DNA from 3 places in the Mesorhizobium sp. M0983 genome. Region 2 is predicted to be linked to each of the others. Evidence: predicted binding sites of a transcription regulator. Region 2 holds the regulator's gene; each other region holds the start of a gene.
The links. Region 2 encodes PhoB, which activates phosphate uptake and scavenging genes when phosphate is short. Its sites were predicted from a motif close to TGTCATNNANCTGTCAT; they were not measured.

Region 1 (4,156 bases), on a different contig from region 2:
TCAAGACGTGCTCGTCCGGCCTCTGCCTTTGAGCCAGCAGAGCGCCATTGTCGTTGCCGTTTCGACGGCGAGGTCCACCGTCATGCCGCGTATCCGCATGGCGTTGAACGTCGGAAAGTCGAATAGAAAGCTGATTGCCTGCACGACATCATCGCCCGGACCGTCGTGCGCCAGTGCCTCACGCACGAATCCGGCCACCATGTGTCGCAGGTATTCCTCCCATTCCCGCATGGCCGGAAGCTCGCGCTCGCGCAGGTCGCTTTCGAGATGCCGTCCGCCACGTTGGTAGAAGGCGAACAGCTCGTTGGCGACCCGGCGGAGCCGTTCTTCAGGATCGGTCGCGTCGCCGATTATCTCCGTCACTGCTTCGGGCGACGGAGGACGCAGGCGCTCCATCAGCAATTCGCCGCACGCCGGCACCAGGTCATCCAGAGTAGGAAAATGCTTGTAGACGGTGCCAACGGCGACATCGGCTTCCGTAGCGATATCCTTCCAAGTCGTGCCAAAGATGCCGTTCTGGGTGTGCAGCTTGATTGTCGCGTCGAGAATGCGCTGCCTCGTCTTGGCGAAGGCGGCAGTCCGGGAAGCCATGCTGTAGCGGCGAGGGGACATAGACGTCCACCCAAATAATTGAATGAACAATTCAATCATTTAATTTATCTGGAGTCAATCCAGATTCGCAGGAGCCACTCGCTATTCCCCACTCGGTATTTCATTATTCCCTCCATGAACCCGATCGAGCTTCTCGACTATGCCGGCGTCGCCGTCTTCGCGGCGACCGGTGCGCTGGCCGCCTCGCGCAAACAGCTCGACATTATCGGTTACCTGTTTCTGGCTAGCGTTGCCGGCATCGGGGGCGGAACGTTTCGCGACGTCATCCTCAACGTGCCCGTGTTCTGGGTGGGAAACCGCGACTATGTGCTAATCTGTGCGGCGGTGGCGGTCGTCGTCTTCTTCAGCGCACATCGTTTCGAGTCGCGCTACAAATTGCTGCTCTGGCTCGACGCCATAGGTCTTGCCGCATTTTCGGTGATTGGCGCGGCCAAGGGGCTGACGATCACCGGGTCACCTGCAGTTTCGATCGTCACCGGCATGCTCACCGCAACCCTTGGCGGCATTCTGCGCGATCTGTTGACAGGCGAGCCTTCGGTGCTCCTGAGACCGGAAATCTACGTTACCGCAGCGCTTGCCGGCGCCGGCCTCTACACACTTGGCGATTTCGCCGGACTGCCGCCGCTTGCGTCGGGCCTGGCAGGTTTCATGGCGGCTTTCTGCGTACGCGGCGGCGCGCTGAAATTCGGCTGGGCCTTTCCGTCCTACAAAAGCAAGCCTGGCCGGCGTCCGGAAGATATTCCCTGATTTAAGGTGTCAGGCTGCAAACCGCTGCGCTTCCCCGCCATAATAATTGACGTAGCGGGCACCGATCTCCTTGACCGGCATCACCACGAACACGTCGACCGTCGAGAATTCACGGTCGATGACGCAGCCGTCGCCGATGCGCGCGCCGACGCGCAGATAGCCCTTGACCAGCGGCGGCATCGCGGCGATCGCCGCCTTGGTGTTAACGGCTTCGATCGGCATCAGATCCATCGAACAATAGCGCCCGGCGACGGCACGCACGTCCCACGATGAATTCGTCCGGCAGTGGTGGGCAAGATAGGTCAGCGCCTCTGCATGTGCCGCCGGCACGGTGCCGTGGAACGACGCGCAGCCGGTCATCACGCCAATGCCGTAATGATTGATATAGGCCCAGATGCCTTGCCACAGCGCCTCGATGGTGCGCTTGGAGCGGTATTCCGGCAGAACGCAGGAGCGGCCGAGCTCGAGGAAGCGCTGGCCGGGATGTCGCGCGATCAGCTTGGTCAACTCGAATTCGCCTTCGGAATAGAAGCCGCCCGCCGCCGCGGCAATCTCCTGCCGCAGCAGGCGGTAGGTGCCGACGATGCGGCGATGCTCGGGACCGGAAAGCGAAGTATCGAAGACCAGCAGATGGTCGCAGAGGGGATCGAAGCGGTCGGCATCGCGGCGGTCCTGCATCTGGAACAGGTCCTTCCTGGCACCAAGCTCGTCGTAGAACACCCGGTAGCGCACTTCCTGCGCGGCGGCGATCTCGGCCTCGTTGCGGGCGAGCCGCACTTCGAGATTGCCGATGCGGCCGAGCGATGCGCCTTTTATGACGGCATCGGCGTTCCGGCCGACGAGCAAAGGCCCGCTGGCGTTCGGCCGAGCATCACATTCCGGCATGACTGTATGCACGAGTGATTCTCCTTCGAGCCATCCCTCTTGGCACGGGGATACGGTGTAGGTGCAACAGGATTGTGACAGTACCGTGATACGGCTCTGCGGGCAATACTTCGTCGGCTGGGTAATCTATCGACCGTCTATGTTGTGCCTCAAGCGGCCACTTGCCCTTCAACCGCATGAACCAGGGCATCAGGGTCGAGCGGCTTGGTGACGAAGCCGCTCGCACCGTGGGCGAGCACGGCGTGGCGGGTCTTTTCCTGGCTGTCGGCCGACAGCACCATGATCGGCACCGGCGGAACCGCGGTCTCCTCCTCATGGCGGCGGATGGCGGCGATGGCGTCCAGCCCGTCCATGACAGGCATATGCAGGTCCATCAGCACCACGTCGTAGCGGTGCTTATGGCCGGTGCTGATGACCGCCTCGACCGCGGCCTTGCCGTTGCCGACCACTTTCACCCGATGCCCGGCCTTCAGGAGGGTGGCGCGGGCCAGCATGGCGTTGATGTCGTTGTCCTCGGCGATCAGCACCGACAGGCCCTGCTGGCGGCCGCCAATGGCGTGCCCAGCCTGCGCGCCGCGCTTTTGCGGTTGCGGCTCGGCGATGACCGGTGCGTGGCTGGTCAAAAGCACGCGCAGCAATGTCTCGCCGCGCACCGGCCTCGCCAGGAAGGTGGCGTAACCGTTGGCACGGAACTCGCCAAGCATGCCGCGGTCGGTCGGCGCGATCAGCGTCACCGCCTCGCAATCGACAAATCCGCTCTGGCGCAGGCGCCTGAGCAGCCTGCCGTCGCTTTGCTCCATGGCAGCATCGACCAGAAGCACGTTGCAGCCCTCGGCGAAAGGGGCGGCCTGGGCGGCGGCGGCGGCCAGATCGACCGTTCCGCCATTGGCGCGAATGGTGCGGGCGATGGCTTCGGCCTCGACCAGGTTCTTCGACACGATTACCGCATGCCGGCCCAACAGCGCGTTCTGGCGGATCTGCAGCGCCTCGACGGCGGAAATAGCGGGAATCTCGAAGACGAATTCGGATCCCTGGCCAAGCCGGCTCGACACCGAGATAGTGCCGCCCATCGCCGTCACCAGGCGCTTGGAAATCGCGAGACCGAGGCCGGCACCACCATGCGTACGGGTCGAGGTGCCGTCAGCCTGTTCGAAGTCCTCGAAGATGCGCTCCATGTCCTCCTCGCGCAGACCGGGGCCGGTGTCGGTGATGGTGAAGCGGATGCGGTTGGTGGTTTCGGTGCGGACGCGGCCGATGCTTGCCAGGACGCCGCCGCTGTCGGTGAACTTGACGGCATTGCCGATAAGGTTGAGCAGCACCTGCCTGACCCTGCCGGGGTCGGCGGTGATCAGCTGCGGCACGTCGGGTTCGACATGGCAGCCGAGGCCGATATCCTTGGCAAAAGCCCGCGCCGCCAAAAGCTCGATGACATTGTCGGCGATCTCGCGCACCGACATCGGTTGCGGTTCGGGATCGAAGCGGCCGGCCTCGATCTTGGAATAGTCGAGCAGGTCCTCGATCAGCGCCAGCAGCGCGCTGGCCGAGGTCGAGATGGCGCCGACATAGGTCCGCTGCTCGGGCGAAAGGCTGGTGTCGGCGAGAAGCCGGGCCATGCCCATGATGCCGTTCATCGGCGTGCGTATCTCGTGGCTGACGGTGGCGAGGAAGCGCGATTTGGCCTGGCTCGCATATTCGGCCCGTTCGCGGGCGGTGATCAGCGAGGATTCGGCGCGTTTGCGGGCGGTGATGTCACGGGCGATGGCGCGATGCGAAACGGCGCCGCTGTCCTTGTCGCGCACCGACAGCTCGATCCAAGAGAACCAGCGTGGGCCGTCCGGCGTGCGAATGGCGACATCAGTGGAACTCAGGCATTCATGGTCGGAAAAGGCGGCGTCGGGAACGATGCCGACAT
Region 2 (4,156 bases):
AGATGTTGTCCCCGGACATGACGATGACCGAAACGGTCGCCGAGAAGACGAAGATCGAGGTCAAGAACCTCAACTTCTACTACGGCCAGAGCAAGGCGTTGAAGGACATCACCTTGTCGCTGCCCGAGCGCAGCGTCACTGCCTTCATCGGCCCTTCGGGCTGCGGGAAATCGACGCTGCTGCGTGTGTTCAACCGCATCTACGAACTCTACCCGAAGCAGACAGCCGAGGGCCAGGTGCTGCTCGACGGCAAGAACATTCTCGACCGCTCGCAGGATCTCAATCTCCTGAGGACCAAGATCGGCATGGTGTTCCAGAAGCCGACGCCGTTCCCTATGTCGATCTACGAGAACATCGCCTTCGGGGTCAGGCTCTATGAGAATCTCGGCAAGTCCGAAATGGACGGCCGCGTCGAACAAGCGTTGAAGCGGGCCGCGCTGTGGGGCGAGGTCAAGGACAAGCTCAACGCCAGCGGCTTGAGCCTGTCAGGCGGCCAGCAGCAGCGGCTTTGCATTGCCCGCACCGTGGCGGTGAAGCCGGAAGTCATTCTGCTCGATGAGCCGGCTTCGGCACTCGACCCGCTGTCGACCGCCAAGATCGAGGAGCTGATAGACGAGTTGCAAGCCGATTACACGATCGTCATCGTCACCCACAACATGCAGCAGGCGGCGCGCGTGTCGCGCCAGACCGCCTTCATGTATCTGGGTGAACTGGTCGAGTTCGACCGGACCGAGAAGATCTTTACGTCGCCCCGCGAGAAGCGCACGCAGGATTACATCACCGGCCGCTTCGGCTGAGCCGTTCCGATCATGCATATAAGGACAGGACCATGGGCGAACACACAGTCGCTTCTTTCGACGAGGATCTCGAGCAGATCAGCAAGCTGATCCGCGACATGGCCGACCTCGCCGGTTCGATGGTCGGCGGGGCGACCAAGGCCCTGTTGAATTCTGACAACGTGCTGGCGCAACGCGTCGTTTCCGACGATGCCATCATGGATGCGCGTCAACGCGAACTGGACGACCGCGCCATCACCCTGATCGCCAAGCGCCAGCCGATGGCCCACGATCTGCGCCATGTCGTCGGGGCGATCCGCATGGCCGGCGATCTCGAACGCATCGGCGACCTTGCCAAGAATATCGCCAAGCGTGTGAGTGCGGTCGGCCTTAGCGTCACACCGCGCGACCTATCGCATTCCATCGATGCGATGGCGCAGCTGGTGCTCATCCAGGTGCAGGGCGTCATCGAGGAGTATGCTGCAGGCGATGCGGCCGCGTTGGCCAAGCTACGCGCCGCCGACGAGCGCATCGACGTCAAATATACGTCGGTGTTCCGCGAACTGTTGACCTACATGATGGAAGACCCGCGCAACATCACCGCTTGCACGCATCTGCTGTTCTGCGCCAAGAATCTGGAGCGGATCGGCGACCATGTCACCAACATCGCCGAAAATGCGTATTATGTGCTGACCGGCGAGCAATTGCCGGTCAATCGTCCGAAGCAAGACGAAACGACAATGTCCGCACCGGCGACATGATGGGGGTGCCCAGCCGATGATCGCACCACGCATAATGGTGGTGGAGGACGAGGAGCCGTTGGGTGTGCTGCTCCGCTACAATCTCGAATCCGAAGGCTACCAGGTCGAGGTGGTGACACGCGGCGACGAAGCCGAGATCCGTTTGCAGGAGAATGTGCCCGATCTTCTGGTGCTCGACTGGATGATACCAGCGGTTTCCGGCATCGAGCTCTGCCGCCGGTTGCGGGTGCGCCCCGAAACCGAACGGCTGCCGATCATCATGCTGACCGCGCGCGGCGAGGAGAGCGACCGGGTACGCGGTCTTTCGACCGGCGCCGACGACTATCTGGTCAAACCGTTTTCGACACCGGAATTCATGGCCAGGGTCAAGGCGCTGCTGCGCCGCGCCAAGCCGGAAGTGCTGTCCAGCGTGCTGAAGGTCGGCGACATCGTGCTCGATCGCGAATCGCACAGGGTGTATCGCAAGAAGACCGAGATCCGGCTCGGGCCGACCGAATTCCGGCTGCTCGAATTCATGATGCGGCATCCGGGCCGCGTCTTCTCGCGCAGCCAGTTACTCGATAATGTCTGGGGCGAGACGATCTATATCGACGAACGCACCGTCGACGTGCATGTCGGGCGGCTGCGCAAAGCCGTCAACAACGGCCGCATGCCTGATGTCATCCGCACCATCCGCGGTGCCGGCTACGCGATCAGGGAAGATTGACCCGCCCAGTCAGGCTACGTTCTTTCTGACGCCGGGCCTCATTTGCGCGCCCGGCGCGAAAATCTGCTGGTCGACGAAGCTTAACGCCCGCATTGCACAGCCTTCGCGGATCAGCGGCAATTCGTTCGGCTCGGTATCGAAGGAGATCGAGCCCGAATGCTGGCCGCCGGCGGTCTGGGCGATGGCCTTCCGCAAGGCCGGCTCGATCAGATCAAAGGCGGCGGCACTGGCGCCGACCATTGCGACCGGTGCCGGATCGATCAGCGCGAACAGCGAGCCGAGACCGAAACCCAGCGCTTCGCCGGCCTTGCGGTAGGCTTCGCGTTCCGGCCCGTCCTTCTCGCGCGCCCGAACCGCCAGCGCGCGCATGTCGGCGTCGCTGACGTCGGCGACCGGTTGGCTGTCTTCGCTCATCTGCGTGGCGTTGCGCCAGATGGCGTAATTGCCGGCATAGGCCTCGATGCAGCCGCGCCGCCCGCAACGGCAGAGCGCGCCGCCCGGACGATGGATCATGTGGCCAAACTCGCCGCCCGAGGAATGCGTGCCGGTGAACAGCTCGCCCTTCAACACCAGCCCCATGCCGATGCCGTGCGAAAGCAGGATGGCGATGAAGTCGTCGCGATAGCGATCCGGATCGCGCCAGCGCAAAGCCACCGCCATCATATTGCAGTCGTTCTCCACCGTGGCCGGGATGCCGAATTCATCTTCCAGCATGTCGGCAAAGGCGATGTCCGTCTGCGGCGTGATCGGCGACCACAGCATGGCGCGTGCAGGGGAGTCGGTAATTCCCTGAATCGCCAGGGCGATGCGGGCGACACTGCGGACGTCAAGATCTGGATCGTCCAGCCGGCGCCGGACGATGGCCATGCATTCGCGGATCAGTTCGTCGCGCGGCATGGTCAGCGTGTCCAGCCGGCGCTGTTCCTCGGCGACCACCTGCCCCGCATAGTCGATGATGGCGGCCGACAGGAAATTCAGCGACAACACCACGGTCAGCACCGCCGCCGCTTCCGGATTGAGGGCGAGGCCGACCTGCGGACGACCGCGTTTCAACGAAACGGGTTCGCTTGCCTTGCTCTCGGCGAGGATGCCTTCCCGTATCAGGTCGGAGGAGATCGCCGATATGGTCGAATGGCTGAGGCCGGTGGTTGCGGCGATCTCCGTACGCGATGGCTGGCCGGCCCGGCGCACGGCCGAGATCACCATCGCCCGGTTGCGCCGGCGCAAATCGTCATGGCGGATTCCGACCGACATCGTTTTGCTTTCCTCCCGGTTTGCCGCGGCCGCTCATGAACCGGAAGCCGTCGGTAATGCCGACAAATAGTGTCAGATGAGGCAAATAGTGTCAGATGCAGGTGGCGCTGTCATCGTTTATTCCGAAGCTCGAAAAACTCGCAGCAACATCAAAATCCATCAGAATCGATGTTGACAGCAGCGGGAGATCGGGCCAGTATTTTTTCGAGGCTCGAAAAAATTAGCGCCTCTAAGCTGGCCTTTGGGGCCAATTGGTCACGCCGTACGCGGCGCAGGGAGGATATGATGAAGAAATTCACGACCGCCATTCTGGCGGGTGTCGCCATGACGCTGGCGCTTGCGTCGGTGGCGCAGGCTAAGGACAAGGTCATCGGCGTTTCCTGGTCGAACTTCCAGGAAGAGCGCTGGAAGACCGACGAAGCCGCAATGAAGGCGGCCATCGAGGCCGCAGGCGACAAGTATATTTCCGCCGACGCACAGTCCAACCCCGGCAAGCAGCTCACCGACGTCGAGAGCCTGATCTCGCAGGGCGCCAACGCACTGATCATCCTGGCGCAGGACGCCTCGGCGATAGGGCCGGCCGTGCAGAAGGCGCTGGACGAAGGTATTCCGGTTGTCGGCTACGACCGGCTGATCGAGAACAAGGACGTCTTTTACCT
Region 3 (4,156 bases), on a different contig from region 2:
GGCTCGCGGGTGATGTCGCCGGGGACATGATCCCCGGGCATGTCGCCGTCGGGCTCGATCAGGCCTTCGCGAGCGAGGATGGCCGAGACGCGCGGCATCGCCTCCGCTTCGCCTGCACGCTGCTCCGGTTCGGCGACTTCGCCGCCGGCGGCAAGCTCGGGATCGAGCAGCCGGTGGGTGTAGTCGAAAGTCGGGCCGAGCAACTGCCCGCCGGGCAGGTCCTTGTAGGTCGCCGACACGCGCCGTTCGACCAGCATCGAGCCGGTTTCGATCGCCCTGGTATAGCCGAAGCGCGGCAGCGTCGTGCGATAGGCGCGAACCAGGAAGATCGCCTCGATCATGTCGCCGCGCGCCTGGACGATGGCGAGTGCCGCCAATTCCCTGTCGTAGAGCGAACCTTCGCTCATCACCCGGTCGACGCCGAGCGCCAGCTGCTCGACGATCTGGTCGAGCCGAAGTGCGGGCACCGAGCGATCGCCGCGCCGGCGGTCGGCGAGCAATTTGTGGGCGTTGCGGATGGCCGCTTCACCGCCTTTTACCGCGACATACATCCTACGCCTCCATCGTCTTAATGCGCGTCGTGCGCGGCAGGCAGGCAATTGCGTCGGACGTGGCGAGGATGATGTCGACACCCCGCGGAAAGCGCTGATTGTTCTGCTTCCATTGCTCGACGAAATGACGCGGCATTTGCGCCGGCGCGATCGTCGCCGTCTTCTCGATGCCCGGGCCTTCGAGCAGCAGCGGAGCGCCGGAGACGAGATCGCCGACCTCGAGGATCAGCGTCGTCGAACGATCGGGATAATCCTGGGTGCCTTGCGAAAACCCGTCGAGCGCCATCATCTCGGCCGGCGTGGCAATCAGCGCGAAATGTGCGTCGGCCGGGGTGTTGGCCAGCGGCGCGCCGGTATGGAAGCCAAGCCAGGATTTCACCGCCGCCGACCCCTGCAAAGCCGGGTCGAGCCAGAGCGGCGTGTCGTTGTCGCACAGCGCCAGAGCAATGGCACCGGCGGTGGCCGACAGCGGCACGGGGGGGTGGGCGAGGGCCGGCAAGGGCTGCACGCTGCCCGGCCGCGCCATCGCGTCCATCACAGCGCGGAATACGGTCTGCGCGTTGAATACCGGATCGGCGAAGCCGCCTTCGATCGATTGAGTGGCGAGGTCCATCAGTCTTCTCCGCGCACCATTGTGAAGAAATCGACCTTGGTCGCCGCCGTCTCGGCGCGGCGCTGGTCACGGGCCTTGGCCAGTGCCGCCTGCAAGGGCGCGACGAGCCTGGTCTCGACCCCGTTGCGGTGGGCCGGGTCCTGCCACAGCGCATCGGCGATTGCTGCCAGCCTTGCCTTCTGCTTGTCGCGGCCGAGCGCATAGCAGTGGCCGACATGGCCGGACGCAAGCCGCACCGTGGCACGGGTGACCGTCGCCTCGCCGACATTGAACGGCGCGCCGCTGCCGCCGATGCGGCCGCGCACGGTAACCAGGCCGGTTTCGGGGCCACGCAGAAGTTCCGCTTCACAAGGCAGGCCGGCTTCGTCCCAGAGGCGGACAATGTCGTCCCCGGCCGATTGCGCCAGCGTCGCCATTACGGCCTTGCGCTCGGCCTGCTCTCGCGCTTCCCGTCCTCGCATGGCCGCTACTCCTCGTCTGCGTGCATTTGTCGATTGATATAGACAACTATACAAATTATATCTATTATCTAGCGCGTGTCTATGACGTGTACGTGACACGGGCCAAAAGGTCGGCGCAAAGATTGGGGCGGGAAATGATCGGGCAAGCAAACAGCATCGAGCGGCGCAGCGGTGTCGCGCTATGGCGGCAGATCGCCGACCAGATCCTGCACTCGATCGCCGTTGGCGATTTTCCCGAGAATGCCGCGCTGCCGCCGGAGGTGGCACTTGCCGAACGCTATGGCGTCAACCGCCATACGGTGCGCAGCGCTATCGCAGCCCTGGTGCAGGAGGGTGTGCTCAAGGCGGAGCAAGGGCGTGGCACCTTCGTGCTGTCGCGAAAGCGGCTGTCCTATCCGATCGGCGCCCGCACCCGCTTTTCCGAGGGATTGCAAGGACAGGCGTCCGAGCGGCATATCACCTTGCTCGCCTCATCGGTCGAGCCGGCCAACCGTCGTGTCGCAGAGGGCTTAGGCCTTGCGCAGGGGGCCGACGTGATACGCCTGGAAACGCGGGGCGAAGCCGATGGAATGCCGGTGTCCCGCGCTGCCGGCTGGTTCGATGCCAGGCGCTTTGCCGGCATCGATGCTGCCATGGCAGAAACCGGTTCGATCACGGCATCGCTGGCACGTTTCGGCATCGACGACTATCTCCGGCAATCGACCGTGCTGTCGGCGCGCCATGCCGATGCCGCCGACCTTGCCGACCTCGACCTGCAGCCCGGCGCCATCGTGCTGGTGACGGTCGCCGTCAACGTCACGCCCGACGGTCAGCCGATCCAGTTTTCGGAGTCGCGCTTCCCGGCCGAGCGGATCGAACTCAGACTGTCGGCGCTTTGAGACGCGGCTATCGTTGTGTCATCCGACCTGGATGACCGCCTTGATCAGCCCGGATTTCTCATGTGCCCAGCGGGCGAGGTCGCGCGGCGTCTCGCCAAGCGTGGTGCGGTGGGTGACTAGCTTTGCCAGCGGCACCGCACCGTTGCGGATTGAAGCGGCGACATGGTCGAAATCGGCGCGCAGAGCGTTGCGGCTGCCGATCAGCATCATCTCGCGCTTGTGGAATTCGGGATCGGAAAAGGCGATGTCGTCCTTGACGACGCTGACCAGCACCAGCGTGCCGCCATGCGCGACATGGGCGAAGGCCGACTGCACCGACTGGGTGTTGCCGGTGGCGTCGAAGACCACGTCAAAACCATCGCCGTCGGTCGCCTGTCGCACCAGATCGGCGGCGGCTCCCCGCGAACCGTCGAGGGTCGCGAAGCCGAGTCCGCTTTCGGCAAAGCCAAGCCGTTCAGCGCTCATGTCGAGCAGCGTCACGTCGAGCCCGGCGATCCGGGCGAACAGCGCCGTGCCGAGGCCGATCGGGCCGGCGCCGATGACCAGGGTACGCGCGCCCGATTGAGCCAGCGAGCGCCGCACCGCATGCGCCCCGATCGCCAGGAATTCGACGGCGGCCGCATCGGCCAGCGACAGGCCGTTTGCCGGATAAAGATTTTGCGCCGGCACCAGGATCTGCTCGCACATGGCGCCGTCGCGATGGACGCCGAGCACCTCGATCCTGACGCAGCAATTCGGCTTGCCTTGCCGGCAGGCGATGCATTTGCCGCAGGCGAGATAGGGATTGACGATCACCGCTTCGCCTATTGCCAGATCGACGCCTTGGCCGGTCTCCAGCACGGTCCCCGAGACTTCATGGCCCATGATGCGGGGATAGGCGAGGAACGGGTGCTTGCCTTCAAAAATGTGATAATCGGTGCCGCAGATGCCGACATGACTGACCGCAACCAGCGCCCAGCCCGAGGGCGGCGCGCCAGGCGCCGGGCGATCTTCGAGGACAAGTTCGCCGGGCGAGCGGCAGACGACGGCTTTCATGCTTCAATCCAGTCGGTTCATGGCACCGCCGGCTCTGCTGTTGCGAGGCCGGCGGCTGTTAGGGGCGATCTATTTGCCGCGGCGGCGCAGCCCGTCGAAATAGACGATGACGATGATCAGCACCCCGGTGATGATGCGCTGCCAGAAGGCGTTGACGTTGAGCAGATTGGCGCCGTTGTTGATGGTGGCAAGGATGAAGGCGCCGAGCAGCGGCCCGTGCACGGAGCCGACAGCGCCGAACAGCGACGTGCCGCCGATCACCGAAGAAGCGATCGCCTGCAATTCCCAGCCCTCGGCCTGCGTCGGATTGCCGATGCCGATGCGCGACGCGAGCAGCACGCCGACGAAGGCCGCACACAGCCCCGACAATGTATAGGCCATGTAGATTGTGCGCTGGACGTTGACGCCCGACAGACGCGATGCCTCGGCGTTGGAGCCGACCGAGAACAGGTAGCGGCCCCAGCGGCTGTGGTGCAGGAAGATGTAGGCCGGAATGCCGACCAGGATCACCATCCAGAACAGATTGGGGACGCCGACGAAGGAACTGCGCGAGAACGTCTGGAAGGCGTCGTTGTTGATCGAGATCGAGTTGCCGTTGGTCATCAACAGGCCGATGCC

Region 1: a site for PhoB is predicted at 2,308-2,324, ahead of olsB (l-ornithine N(alpha)-acyltransferase). Genes of this name have one in related genera too.
Region 3: a site for PhoB is predicted at 1,707-1,723, ahead of phnF (phosphonate metabolism transcriptional regulator PhnF). Genes of this name have one in related genera too.

Annotation. Positions count from the first base shown of each region.
Region 1 is NZ_JAMYNH010000014.1:52,169-56,324, reverse strand. Features, by position in the region: gene NKH71_RS23110 (TetR/AcrR family transcriptional regulator) at 1-651, opposite strand; gene NKH71_RS23105 (trimeric intracellular cation channel family protein) at 727-1,359, shown strand; gene olsB (l-ornithine N(alpha)-acyltransferase) at 1,369-2,244, opposite strand; gene NKH71_RS23095 (hybrid sensor histidine kinase/response regulator) at 2,394-4,156, opposite strand, start outside.
Region 2 is NZ_JAMYNH010000003.1:72,764-76,919, reverse strand. Features, by position in the region: gene pstB (phosphate ABC transporter ATP-binding protein PstB) at 1-797, shown strand, start outside; gene phoU (phosphate signaling complex protein PhoU) at 830-1,537, shown strand; gene phoB (phosphate regulon transcriptional regulator PhoB) at 1,554-2,243, shown strand; gene NKH71_RS06810 (ROK family protein) at 2,253-3,497, opposite strand; gene xylF (D-xylose ABC transporter substrate-binding protein) at 3,783-4,156, shown strand, end outside.
Region 3 is NZ_JAMYNH010000014.1:114,802-118,957, reverse strand. Features, by position in the region: gene NKH71_RS23375 (carbon-phosphorus lyase complex subunit) at 1-551, opposite strand, end outside; gene phnH (phosphonate C-P lyase system protein PhnH) at 553-1,164, opposite strand; gene phnG (phosphonate C-P lyase system protein PhnG) at 1,164-1,625, opposite strand; gene phnF (phosphonate metabolism transcriptional regulator PhnF) at 1,760-2,503, shown strand; gene NKH71_RS23355 (zinc-binding alcohol dehydrogenase family protein) at 2,522-3,538, opposite strand; gene NKH71_RS23350 (ABC transporter permease) at 3,608-4,156, opposite strand, start outside.